4 regions of the Nocardia sp. NPDC051570 genome follow, and region 2 is predicted to be linked to each of the others. Evidence: riboswitches for the same ligand, from Rfam matches in the RefSeq annotation. Region 2 holds a riboswitch; each other region holds the start of a gene.
What was found. Region 2 has a riboswitch for S-adenosylmethionine ahead of ACIA76_RS29495 (amino acid ABC transporter permease). Riboswitches for the same ligand answer to the same signal wherever they lie in the genome.
Positions count from the first base shown of each region.

Region 1 (3,203 bases), on a different contig from region 2:
TTCGGCCGGGTCGAGGTCTGAGAGGGAGCGAGTTCTGCGGTCCCAATGTCGGTCATGTGGGGACTCCTGAGTGGAAGTAAGCAGTTCCGTCGCATCATTGGAACGTGTCAGCAATCCTGGCACCTGAGGACAATTGGCGTCAAGAGAAAAATGTCGCAGACTGACATTTGGCGTCTCTCGTCACAATAAGAGCCGATGGCGATAGACTGGGACCATGCTCGAGTCACCAGCCCAGCCCGGCCTGCGGGAACGCAAGAAGCAGCAGACTCGACGCCGGATCATCGAAGTCGCGCTGCGGATGTGCGACGCGCACGGCTTCGACGCGACCACCGTCGAGCAGATCGCCGACGCCGCAGACGTCTCCCCGCGCACCGTCAACCGCTACTTCGAGTTGAAGGAGGACATCGTCCTCGCGCCCTTGGTGGATTTCGCCAAGCTCATCGGAGACGAGCTGCGCAAACAGCCAGTGACGGGCAATGAGCTGCAGGCCCTGTTCGACACGTACCTGGCCGTGACCAATGCCAGCATCGCCGGGCAGACACTGCCCTTCGAGTGGTTCCAGCACATGCAGCGGATCATGCGCACCAGCCCGACCGTGCGCGCGCGCAGCATGGACATCGCCGACACCAAGACCATCGAGATCCACTCCGCCCTGGCCGAGCGCATCGGCGCGGATCCGGATTCGATGACCGTCCGGCTGATCGCCGGGACCTGGAACGCGATCATGCGCACCGGGATCGAATGCGACGCCACGCTGCCGGACCGCGACCCCATGGACTCCGCACATGCGGCCATCTGCGCGGTCCGCGGCGCCTTCGACGAATTCGTGCAGCGCTGCGTGCTCCCGCTGACTCGGGGATGTTCGGCCTCGGGATCGGCCGAAAGCGGTGCTGCGCGGTAGCCGTTCGCGCCCCGTCTCGGCGATCGGTTACTATCGCGGGAAGGTCATGAGCGCCAGCGCCAAGCCCCGGCTCGCTGGCCGGCAACCCTCCTGTTGCGGTGGGGTGCTCCGGGTGATGACCGGGCTCCCGAGGGCCGGGAGCAAGCGCCACGATCAGGAGGTCCCCACCATGTGTTGTTGCTGTTCGCTTGTTGAAGTCCGATAACACCAGCAAGCCCAGTTCGGCGTCCCATTGGAGCAGGCCCATGAGTAACTCGACCGCGCCCCGAATCATGCACATCGAGGGCAAACACCCTGTCGCTACCATCGAAATCGTGTGTTCTTTTCGAACGGCGGCGGCCCGGTGACCGTGAGCATCGAGTCGAGCACCCCGCAGACGGCGGCCGCGCTGCTGCCCCCGCCCGACGGTCGCCTGGAGACGATCGCCATCGGCGACCTGCGCCTCGAGAACGGCGCGGTGATCCAGGACGTCGAACTCGCGGTGCAGCGCTGGGGTGAGCTGTCCCCGAATCTGGACAATGTGGTGCTGGTCGAGCACGCGCTCACCGGCGATTCGCATGTCGTCGGCGCGCCCGACGAACTGCATCCGCTGCCCGGCTGGTGGGACGGCAGCGTAGGTCCGGGCGCCCCGCTGGACACCCGCGAATGGTGCGTGATCGCTACCAATGTGCTGGGCGGCTGTAAGGGCAGCACCGGCCCCACCTCGCTCGCATCGGACGGACGACCCTGGGGCGCCCGGTTTCCCGAGATCTCCATTCGCGATCAGGTAGCCGCCGAGGTGGCGCTGTTCGACCTGCTGGGCATCGATCGCCTCGCGGCCGTGGTGGGTGGATCGATGGGCGGCATGCGCGTGCTGGAGTGGATGGTCGGCCATCCGCAGCGGGTCGGCGCCGCGCTCGTGCTGGCCGTCGGGGCGCGCGCCACCGCCGATCAGATCGGCACCCAGACCACCCAGATCGCCGCGATCAAGGCCGATCCGGATTGGCAGGACGGCGATTACCACGGCACCGGACGCGCGCCGACCACCGGAATGGGGCTCGCGCGCCGCATCGCGCATCTGACCTACCGCACCGAATTCGAACTCGACCACCGCTTCGAGAATGCGGCGCAGGACGACGAGGATCCGCGCGACGGCGGCCGCTATGCGGTGCAGAGTTATCTGGAGTACCAGGCGCAGAAGCTGATTCATCGCTTCGATCCGGCCACCTACGTCCTGCTGACCGAGGCGATGAACCGGCACGACATCGGTCGCGGGCGGGGCGGGATCGAGGCCGCGCTGGCCGCCACCGCGGTGCCGTGCATCGTCGGCGGCGTCGACTCCGATCGGCTCTACCCGCTTCGCACGCAACAGGAACTGGCGAATCTGCTGCCCGGCTGCAAGGAGCTGGAGGTGGTCCGCTCGCGCGACGGGCACGACGGATTCCTCACCGAAACCGAGGCCGTAGGCAAGCTGCTCGCCGAGACGATGGAGCTCGCCCGCAAGGCGCGGGACTGAGCGTCAGGTCACCCCAAGGCTGTTGATCGTCGCCGCGACCACGATGATGCTGCCGCCGAGGACCGTATAGGCGCCGACGTCGAATGGCTTACTGCGCACGGCCAACACGCCGACCCGCAGCGTCGGCAGGCATAACCGCAGCGCGGCCGCCAGCAGCGTCGCACCGCCGATCACGAATGCCCCGCGCCGCCAACGGTCCTGGGCCAGAAGCACCGCGGCCACCACCAGAACGGCCACCACCAGGAGTATGGGCAGATTCGTCCGGAGGAACCGTCCGACCGGACCGTGCTGATGGGCATGGGACGCGGGTGCTTCGGTCACGCCGACATTCTCGCATCATCGCGGAGGGGATATGTGATCGGTGACAAGTGGGGGCCTGCGCGGAATTCGGAATTCGCCGAATGGTGCCGGGGTCACCCCGATGCACGGGCAGGGGGGCTGCGCCTCGGGGTGCCCCGGCGCCCCGTGTGATACGCGGGAGAAAGGCGTACCGCGCGTGGCGTGGTCTCTCGCATCCAACCGATCCGACAAGTTGTAATCTACAAGTAGAATATAACCAGAGTTACTAACTAGCAAACATATGGGAATGTGTGTCGCATCGAACGCATAGCGAAACATCGTTTCTGTTCAACTTGATAACTTTGCCCCTATTCGATATCCCGCTCCCATTCTCCGGTCGCGAGTCGATGGCCACTCGAATCGAGCAGGCCGTCGCGGCATCCAGCGCCTGAGTCCTGGTCATAGCCGACGCACGCCGACCAGGACCTGGCGCGTGCTTGTTGGAATCGCAAAAGATGCCCGCGATCG
Region 1 covers NZ_JBITDI010000003.1:465,699-468,901, reverse strand. The annotation lists gene ACIA76_RS09040 (MFS transporter) at 1-56, opposite strand, end outside; gene ACIA76_RS09035 (TetR/AcrR family transcriptional regulator) at 215-901, shown strand; SAM riboswitch class IV at 944-1,054, shown strand; gene ACIA76_RS09030 (homoserine O-acetyltransferase) at 1,245-2,396, shown strand; gene ACIA76_RS09025 (DUF3017 domain-containing protein) at 2,400-2,717, opposite strand.
Region 1: linked by a shared signal. The riboswitch ahead of ACIA76_RS09030 (homoserine O-acetyltransferase) and the one ahead of ACIA76_RS29495 (amino acid ABC transporter permease) in region 2 are both predicted to bind S-adenosylmethionine.

Region 2 (3,203 bases):
GCCAAGATTCGCGCCGCCCGGATCCCCTACCGCGTACCCCGGGACGCCGATCTGCCCGAACGGCTCGGGGCCGTGCTGGCGGTCGTCTATCTCATCTTCACCGAGGGCCATACCGCCTCCAGCGGAACGCAATTGACGCGTGGGGACCTGTGCGCCGAGGCGATCCGGCTGGGCCGCGTGCTCGTCGAACTGATGCCGGATGAGCCGGAGGCCGTCGGCCTGCTGGCCCTGATGCTGCTCACCGAGGCCCGCCGCCCGGCCCGCCACACGGCCGACGGCGCCCTGGTGCCGCTGGCCGATCAGGATCGCGGCCGATGGGATCGCGAGCTCATTGCCGAGGGGCATCGGCTGGTGCGAGAGTGCCTGTGCCGCAATCACCCCGGCCCCTATCAGATCCAGGCCGCCATCAATGCCGTACATACCGATGCCGCGACCGCCGCCGATACCGATTGGGATCAGATCCTGCGGCTCTACGACCAGCTCGCGGCGGTCGCACCCGGCCCGATCGTCTCGCTCAACCGGGCCGTCGCCGTCGCCGAGATCGACGGCCCGGCCGCGGCGCTGGCGCTCGTCGATGAACTACCGCTCGCGGATTACCACCTTTACCACGCGATCCGGGCCGACCTGCTGATCAGGCTCGGCCGAACCGCCGAGGCCGCAAGCGCATTCGCCGATGCCCTCGCGCGGACCGGCAACGCCGCCGAGCGCGACCACCTGCGCCGCCGCAGCGCCGACCTCACCGGGACAGCGAATTCTCCTGGGCCGGGAGCAACTTGTTGAGCTGCCGGTTCGCATACCGCATCACCATCTCGTAGGGCCAGGCGAACTTGCGGGCGAACCAGTAGCCGATTCGGATATCGGTCGCGGTGTGCACGAGATAGCGATTGTGCCTGATACCGGCGAGGATCCGATCGGCCACCTGCTCCGGCGTCGCCGCGTGGCCGACGAAGGCTCCGCGCAGCTTCGCCACCCGCGGATCGTCCGGATCGACGCCCACGATCTCTGTCGTCCTGACCATCGGGGTGTGCACCGCGCCCGGGACGACCAGGCTCACCCCGATGCCGTACCGCTCCAGCTCGAAGCGCAGCACCTCCGAGACCCCGCGCAGCCCGAACTTCGCGGCGCTGTAGGCGGCGTGCCACGGCAGCGCGAGCAGTCCGGCCGCCGAGGAGACGTTCACCAGATGTCCGCCACGCCCGGCCCGGATCATCGGCGGGACGAAGTTCTCGATGATGTGGATCGGCCCCATGAGATTCACCTCGACCATCGAGCGCCAATGCCGATGTTCGAGGTTCTCCACGGTGCCCCAGGCGGAGAGGCCCGCGATATTCATGACCACGTCCAGGCTGCCGTACTCGTCGTGCACCCGCTCGGCCCACGCGGTGACCGCGTCGTAGTCGGAGACGTCGAGTGTCTGCGCGTCGAGCACCTCACCCCCGGCCGCGCGGATCAGCTCGACCGTTTCGGCCAGCCCCGCGGCGGCGATATCGGTGAGCACCAGGCGCGCACCCGCGCGCGCGGCGGCCTGCGCGGTGGCCCGGCCGATACCGCTGGCCGCGCCCGTGATGAGGCATATCCGGTCGGTCAGATCCTTCATGAACGTTCACCCTAGCCATTGCGAACATCGTTGTACACAGTGCTGTTTCCCCCCTCGGAATTCCCCGTCGGTAAACGGGAAAACCCGCTGCCAACAATTGAATTCACGTTGATCGGGACGGCAGACAGTCGCACCGATGTCCGATACGTTCGAATTCACCATCCAGAGCGGTTGAGAGATCTGGCTCGACGAGACCGCAGCAACCCCCCGCGGGCCGGGTGCGGGTGCTACCGCCAGGACCGATGGAGGATCGCGATTCCATGACCACTGTGGCCGCTATCGATCCCTCCGGCACCGTCGAGGTGGCCGAGGACACCCTGCCGGTGGCGCGTACCCGGCACCCGTGGCGCTGGCTGATCGCCGTCGTCGCGCTGGTGCTGGTGGCCCAGTTCGCGCACGGCCTGGTGACCAATCCCGGCTGGGACTGGCCGACCTTCGCCCGATACTTCGCCGCCGATTCGGTGCTCGCGGCGCTGAAGCTGACCGTGGAGCTCACCTTCTGGGGGACGCTGTTCGGATTCCTGCTCGGTATCTGGCTGGCCGTGGCGCGATTATCGAAAGTCCCTGTGCTGCAGGTGATCGCCTGGGCATATGTCTGGGCGTTCCGCTCGATTCCGCTGATCGTGCAGCTGCTGTTCTGGTTCAACATCGCCTATCTGTACAAGCGCCTGTCGATCGGAATCCCGTTCGGCCCCGCGTTTTTCAGCTTCGATGTGAACGGGGTGATCAGTGGATTCACCGCCGCGGTCATCGGGCTGGCGTTGCATCAGGCGGCGTATTCGGCCGAGATCATCCGCGCCGGAATCATTTCCGTGGATCCGGGCCAGCTGGAGGCGGCCAAATCGCTGGGCCTGCCGTGGCGGCGGCAGTTCTTCACCATCGTGGCGCCGCAGGCCATGCGCGGCATCCTGCCCAATGCGGCCAACGAGGTGATCAGCCTGTTCAAGGGCACCTCGATCGTCTCGGTGATGGCGATCGCCGAGCTGTTCTACCAGGTCCAGGTGATCTACGGCCGCAACGGCCGGGTGGTCCCGCTGCTGATGGTGGCGACGGTCTGGTACATCGTGCTCACCAGCGTGCTGACCGTCGTGCAGTACTACATCGAGCGCCACTTCGCCAAGGGCGGCCATCGCGAGCTGCCGCGCACACCGTGGCAGCGCGTGCGCGGCAAGCTCGCCGAGATCACGGGGGAACGCCGATGAGCGCGTACACGGTCGAATTACGGGGCGTACACAAGCAGTTCGGCGCCAACGAGGTGCTGCGCGGGATCGATCTCGCGGTGCGCCCGGGCGAGGTGACGGTGATCCTGGGCCCCTCGGGTTCGGGCAAATCGACGCTGCTGCGGACGATCAACCACCTGGAGAAGGTCGATGCGGGGACCGTGCGGGTGGCCGGAGAACTGGTCGGCTATCGCCGCAAGGGCGCGAAACTGCACGAACGCAGCGAACGGGAGATCCTGCGCCAGCGCTCCCGCATCGGCTTCGTATTCCAGAGCTTCAATCTGTTCCCGCATCTGACCGTGCTGGAAAACGTTGCACTGGCCCCGATTTCGGCGCAGCGCCGTCCCCGCGCCGAGGTCGAGGCGGAGGCGGTCGATCTGCTCGAG
Region 2 covers NZ_JBITDI010000013.1:69,250-72,452, forward strand. The annotation lists gene ACIA76_RS29485 (RNA polymerase sigma factor) at 1-780, shown strand, start outside; gene ACIA76_RS29490 (SDR family oxidoreductase) at 737-1,597, opposite strand; SAM riboswitch class I at 1,753-1,846, shown strand; gene ACIA76_RS29495 (amino acid ABC transporter permease) at 1,858-2,799, shown strand; gene ACIA76_RS29500 (amino acid ABC transporter ATP-binding protein) at 2,796-3,203, shown strand, end outside.

Region 3 (3,203 bases), on a different contig from region 2:
GCGGTGGGTGCGATCACCAAATCGCTGGTGTTCCTGCTCGACGACGATCCGGTATTGCTGCTGGTCTCCGGCGCCCATCAGGTCGATATCGAACGCACCGGGCAGCGGCTCGACGGCACCCTCACCCGGGCCTCGGCGGAGGTGGCGCGCGAGGTGACCGGCCAGCCCATCGGCGGTGTCGCACCGGTCGGCCATCCCACCAATCTGCCCACCTACGTGGACAACGCACTGTCGGGCCACCGCGAACTCTGGGCCGCCGCCGGACATCCGAATACCGTCTTCCGCACCTCGTTCACCGAACTGGTCCGCATCACCGCGGGGCTGGCCATCGATGTGGATTGACCCACGATCGGAATATCGCAGGCCCGAGCGACGTAGGTTAGGGCTGTGACCGATCGACTACGGGCGCCCGACGATCTGAGTGGCATCACCGCGACGCAGTACCGCGCGGCGATGCGGCACTACCCGGCCGGAGTGACCATCGTCACGGTGAATTCGGCGACCGGGCCGGTCGGCTTCACGGCCACCTCCTTCGCCTCACTATCGCTCGAGCCCCCGCTCATCTCGTTCAATATCGCCCACACCTCCTCCAGCATCGAGGCCATGCTCGCGGCCGACTCGCTGGTCGTGCACTTCCTCGGCGAACATCAACAGCATCTGGCCCAACGGTTTTCGCGCACCGCGGACGAGCGCTTCACCGACCGCTCGCTGTGGACCACCCTCGATACGGGCGAGCCGGTACTACACGGCACCCCGATCTGGGTCCGGGCCACGGTGCGCCAGCTGATCCCGATCGGCGATCACACCCTGGTCGTCGGCCTGGTCACCCGGGTGCACGACAACACCGACGACCATCCGATCGCCGCACCGCTGCTCTACTACAACGGCACGTACCACCGGCCGACCGGATTGCACTGACTCAGCCCGCCGACGCGACCGTCCCGATCCCCAGTACCGCAAGGATTCCCCCGCTGATCTGTTCCAGCCGATCGCGCACCCGCTGTCGGCGCAACAGCGTGGCGAGCCTGGCCGCCGCCACCGCCAGCAATACCATTTCGGTTGCGGCGACCGATGATTCGATCGCACCGAGCGCCAGCGTATGCGCGAAGGTCGCCTCGGTCAGGAACTGCGGTAGCACCGCGAGATAGAACAACCCCACCTTCGGATTGAGCAGCGTGCACAGCAGTCCCGCGCCGAACGCCGAGCGCGTGGACACCGACCGTGGCGCCGACCGCTCCGCCTCGACCGCCCGAGCGCGCCGCTGTGCGATCAGCGTCCGAATGCCCAAGTACACCAGGTAGATTCCGCCGATCACCTTGACCACGCGATACGCCGTCGCCGACTGTTCCAGCAGGGTCGCCACCCCCGCGGCCACCACGACGGCCCATGCGATACCCCCGACCGCCGACCCGATCGCGGAGGTGATCGCCGGTCGTCGCCCGACGATCGAGTACCGCAACACCAAGAACGAATCGGGCCCCGGCGTCAGCGATAACACCACACAGACCCCGACGAACCCCAGCACCAGCGACACGCTCATCGCCACATGAAATCCCAGATCAGCGCCGCGAGCAACGGAATTACCCCGAGGCTTCCGCCCCTGGTTCCCTCCTCCATCAGTACCCCGGCACGCCCCTGGTTCCCTCCTCCATCAGTACCCCGGCACGCCCCTGGTTCCCTCCTCCATCAGTACCCCGGCACGCTCTTCGCCGGGGTTGACAAGATCGCACGCCATCTGTCAATCTCGGGTCAGGTCATGAGTGCCAGCGTGAAGCCCCGGCTTGCTGGCCGGCAACCCTCCTCCGCGGCGGGGTGCTCCGGGTGACGACCAGGCTGCTGCCCGACCGGGCGCGGCAAGCGCGGACTCCGACCATCGATATCCCCGGAGTCCCTCATCCGAAGGGATTGCCCGATGACTGCCATTCTCGATCAGACCTGTGCCCCGCTCGCCCGTGTCTCCGGATGTGATCTGCGAGTTCCGTTGGTACAGGGCGGAACTCGCGTCTACGCCAACTTCGACTACGCCGCCAGCGCCCCGGCCCTGGCCCAGGTCACCGACCGGCTGACCGAACTGCTGCCCTTCTACGCCAGCGTCCACCGCGGCGCGGGCTACGCCTCGCGCATCTCCACCGACTGCTACGAATCCAGCCGCGATTCGGTGGCCCGCTTCCTGAACTGCGCCGACGATCAGGTCGTCGTCTTCACCCGCAACACCACCGACTCGCTGAATCTGCTGGCCTCCTGCGTGCCCGGCGACACCGTGGTGCTCGATATCGAACATCACGCCAACTTCCTGCCCTGGACCCGGCACGGCCGCCGCGTGGTGCCCGCGGCCGACACCGTCGAGGAGACCGTCCGCCGCGTGGTCGCCGAGCTGTGCGCCAAACCGGCCGCGCTGCTTGCGATCACGGGTGCGTCGAATGTCACCGGCGAGGTGCTGCCCCTGGAGCGGCTGGCCACCATCGCGCATCAGTGCGGCGCGCGCATCCTCGTCGACGCCGCGCAGCTGGCCCCGCACCGACGCATCGATCTGCAGGCCCTCGACATCGACTACCTGGCCTTCTCCGGTCACAAGTTGTACGCGCCGTTCGGCGCCGGAGTACTGGTCGGTCGCCGCGACTGGCTCGACGCCGCGCAGCCCTATCTCGCGGGCGGCGGCGCGGTCAAGGAGGTCGGCACGACCGAGACCGAATGGGCCTGCGCACCGCAGCGCCACGAGGCCGGATCCCCGAATGTGCTCGGCGTGGCCGCCCTGGCCGCGGCCTGCGACGCGCTGGGCGCGCTCGACGAACGGACCGCGATCGAGCATGAGCGCCGCCTCGCCGACCGCCTGCGCGCGGGTCTGGAAGCCATTGCGGGAGTTCGATTCCTGCGCATCTGGCCGGACAGCGCCGACAGCGTCGGCATCGTCGCGTTCACCCTGAACGGATTCGAACCGGGTCGCGTCGCGGCCTATCTGTCCGCCGAACACGCCATCGGCGTCCGCGACGGCCGCTTCTGCGCCCACCCCCTGCTGGCCCGCCTCGGCGTCGACGGCGCCCTGCGCGCGAGCATCGGCCTGGGCAGCTCCGCCGCCGACGTCGACCGCCTGATCGAGGCCATCGCCACCCTCGTCGAGCGCGGCCCGCAGTGGAATTACACCCGCACCGACGGTCAGTGGAATCCGGCCCCGGAGACCCGTCCACGCCTCGCGCCGGAGTCGG
Region 3 covers NZ_JBITDI010000009.1:6,994-10,196, reverse strand. The annotation lists gene ACIA76_RS22880 (YbaK/EbsC family protein) at 1-342, shown strand, start outside; gene ACIA76_RS22875 (flavin reductase family protein) at 454-918, shown strand; gene ACIA76_RS22870 (LysE family translocator) at 920-1,540, opposite strand; SAM riboswitch class IV at 1,753-1,866, shown strand; gene ACIA76_RS22865 (aminotransferase class V-fold PLP-dependent enzyme) at 1,913-3,203, shown strand, end outside.
Region 3: linked by a shared signal. The riboswitch ahead of ACIA76_RS22865 (aminotransferase class V-fold PLP-dependent enzyme) and the one ahead of ACIA76_RS29495 (amino acid ABC transporter permease) in region 2 are both predicted to bind S-adenosylmethionine.

Region 4 (3,203 bases), on a different contig from region 2:
CTCGCCGCCCAGCACCTCGGCGGGGGATTCGAAGAAGTGCAGGAACAGCTTGTGCGGCCGGTCGCCCACATCGCGAATCGCCCACTGCTCCAACGTATTGCAGACCATGTCGACCTGCTTGGAATGCCGGCGCGCGGCCTCCGAGCCCTCGTCGTAATCGATATCCTGCGGATCGACGATGACCTCGATATTCGGCGAATGGTCCAGCTCGCGCAGCTCCAGCGGGGTGAACTTGGCCTGCGCCGGGCCGCGGCGGCCGAAGATGTGCACCTCGAGCGCCTTGTTGGCGCGCAGGCCCTCGTACACGTTCGGCGGGATCTCCGTCGGCAGCAGCTCGTCACCGGTCTTGGCCAGTACCCGCGCCACGTCGAGGGCGACGTTGCCGACGCCGAGCACGGCGACCTTCTCCGCTTCCAGGGGCCAGTCGCGTGGCACGTCGGGATGTCCGTCGTACCAGGACACGAAGTCCGCGGCGCCGTAGGAGCCGTCCCGGTCGATGCCCGGAATGCTCAGCGCGCGATCGGCATTGGCGCCGGTGGAGAAGATCACCGCATCGTAGAAGCGGCGCAGTTCCACCAGCGTGATGTCGGAGCCGTAGTCGATATTGCCCAGCAGGCGCACCTGCGGCTTGTCGAGCACCTTGTGCAGCGCGGTGATGATGCCCTTGATGCGCGGATGATCCGGCGCGACGCCGTAGCGGATCAGACCGAACGGGGCGGGCATCCGCTCGAACAGGTCGATGCTCACCTGCGCCTCGGACTTCATCAACGCGTCCGCGGCATAGATTCCGGCCGGTCCGGCGCCCACGATCGCGATGCGCAGTGGGCGGGTCGCTGCACTGTGTTCGGTCATTCTTACGCGCACCTCTGGTCGAGAATCTGTCGTCATGTCTTAGCCGTCGTTCTTAGCTTAGGCTAAGTTGACGTCGGGACCGGGGTCTGCACCCGGTTGTCGTCATCCCGTGATGCTGCGTCGTTGCTGCGCCCGGGAGCCGATCCCACCGGCCGAAGCCGGGTTCCAGCGATTCTATCGGTGGCGGCTATGGCCGGTATTCCCGGACTCGGCCGGGAATACCGAGTGTGATTCGGACCACTATCAATGACCAGCGATGATGTCTGCATGACCGATGCCGACGAACCCACTGAGATCGACCAGCGCGAGGCCCCGCGGTCCGCGGTGCCGTTCATCGCGGCCGCTGTGGTGGCGTTGCTGTTGATCGGCGGCGTGGTGCTGCTCGGCGTGCTGCGCCCGGCTGAGAACAATGTCACAGATTCCGATCGTGTGGCCGTCGCCATCCGCAATTTCGCTACGGCCCAAGCGGATTCGGATGCCAAGCGCCGCGCGACCACCGTCTGCCCCGGCTTCGACGCCGCCAAGTCCCCGCTGGGTCCCGACGCCCTCGGCAAACAGGTCGAGATCGCCAACGTCCGCGACACCACCGTCGAGGGCGCCCGCGCCCGGGCCACGGTGACCAGCAGGATCGACGGCCGCGAGCAGACCGCCACCTGGAATCTGAGCAGGCCGAACGACCAATGGCTTGTTTGCTCCCCGTAGGGCCCCGGCGTGCTTGTTCTCCTCAGGACCCCGGCGTGCCTGTTTCCCTAGGACCCTGGCGTGCTTGTTTCCCCTAGGACCCTGGCGTGCTTGTTTCCCCTAGGACCCCGGCGTGCTTGTTTCCCCTAGGACCCCGGCGTGTTCTTCGCCGGGGTTTGACATAAAGCCCGGTGACCAGGCACTCTCACTTTCAGGTCATGAGTACCAGCGTCAAGCCCCGGCTCGCTGGTCGGCAACCCTCCTCCGCGGTGGGGTGCTCCGGGTGACGACCTGGCCACGCGCCGATACCGGCGCGGCAAGTGCGGATTCGCGAGGAGGTTCATCGAATGAACGAGAAATACCGCAGCTGCTGTGAGGGACGGTCATGAGCTACGCGGGCGATATCACTCCCCAGCAGGCCTGGGAACTGTTGCGCGACAATTCGAATGCGGTCCTGATCGATGTGCGCACCGAGGCCGAATGGCGCTTCGTCGGCGTGCCGGATACCGCCGGAATCGACCGGCCCACCGCGCTGATCGAATGGGTCGACAGCAGCGGATCGCCGAATCCGCAGTTCACCGACCAGCTGAGGCAGGTCCTCGCCGACCGCGCCGCCGACAGTGATGCCCCGGTGATCTTCCTGTGCCGCTCCGGCCAGCGCTCGATCGGCGCCGCGAAGACCGCGACCGCCGCCGGATACGAACCCTCCTACAACGTGCTCGAGGGCTTCGAGGGTCCGCTCGACGCCGACGGACATCGTGGCGGCGCCGGCTGGCGCGCCCTCGGACTGCCGTGGCGGCAGTCGTGATCACCGGCGGCGCATTCGACAAACCACTGCCCGAGGGCGTCGGCCCGGCGACGATCGGCGTGCGCGGCGGCCTGCGGCGCTCGGGTTTCGAGGAGACGGCCGAGGCGCTGTATCTGTCCTCCGGCTTCGTCTACGAGAGCGCCGAGGCGGCCGAGGCCGCGTTCACCGGCGAGATCGAGCATTTCGTCTATTCGCGCTACGGCAATCCGACGGTCGCGATGTTCGAGGAGCGGATGCGCCTGATCGAGGGCGCCGAGGCCTGTTTCGCGACCGCCAGCGGTATGGCGGCCGTATTCGTCGCTCTCGGAGCGCTTCTCGGCAACGGTGATCGACTCGTGGCCGCGCGCAGCCTGTTCGGCTCCTGCTTCGTGGTGTGCAACGAGATCCTGCCGCGCTGGGGCGTGGAGACCGTCTTCGTCGACGGCGAGGATCTCGACCAGTGGGAGCGGGCGCTGTCGCAGCCCACCAAGGCGGTGTTCTTCGAGACCCCGTCCAATCCGATGCAGACGCTGGTGGATGTGCGCCGGGTGTCCGAGCTCGCGCACGCCGCGGGCGCGAAGGTGGTGCTGGACAACGTCTTCGCCACCCCGCTGCTGCAGCGCAGTCTGGATCTCGGCGCGGATGTCGTGGTGTATTCGGGCACCAAGCACATCGATGGCCAGGGCCGGGTGCTCGGCGGGGCGATCCTGGGCGCGCAGGACTACATCGACGGTCCGGTGAAAACACTGATGCGCCATACCGGTCCGGCCTTGAGCCCGTTCAATGCGTGGACGTTGCTCAAGGGCCTGGAGACCATGCCGCTGCGGGTCCGTCATTCGGTGCAGGCCGCGCACAAGGTCGCCGAATTCCTCGAGCAGCATCC
Region 4 covers NZ_JBITDI010000012.1:81,469-84,671, reverse strand. The annotation lists gene ACIA76_RS28205 (FAD-dependent oxidoreductase) at 1-852, opposite strand, end outside; gene ACIA76_RS28200 (hypothetical protein) at 1,120-1,554, shown strand; SAM riboswitch class IV at 1,748-1,862, shown strand; gene ACIA76_RS28195 (rhodanese-like domain-containing protein) at 1,919-2,341, shown strand; gene ACIA76_RS28190 (O-succinylhomoserine sulfhydrylase) at 2,338-3,203, shown strand, end outside.
Region 4: linked by a shared signal. The riboswitch ahead of ACIA76_RS28195 (rhodanese-like domain-containing protein) and the one ahead of ACIA76_RS29495 (amino acid ABC transporter permease) in region 2 are both predicted to bind S-adenosylmethionine.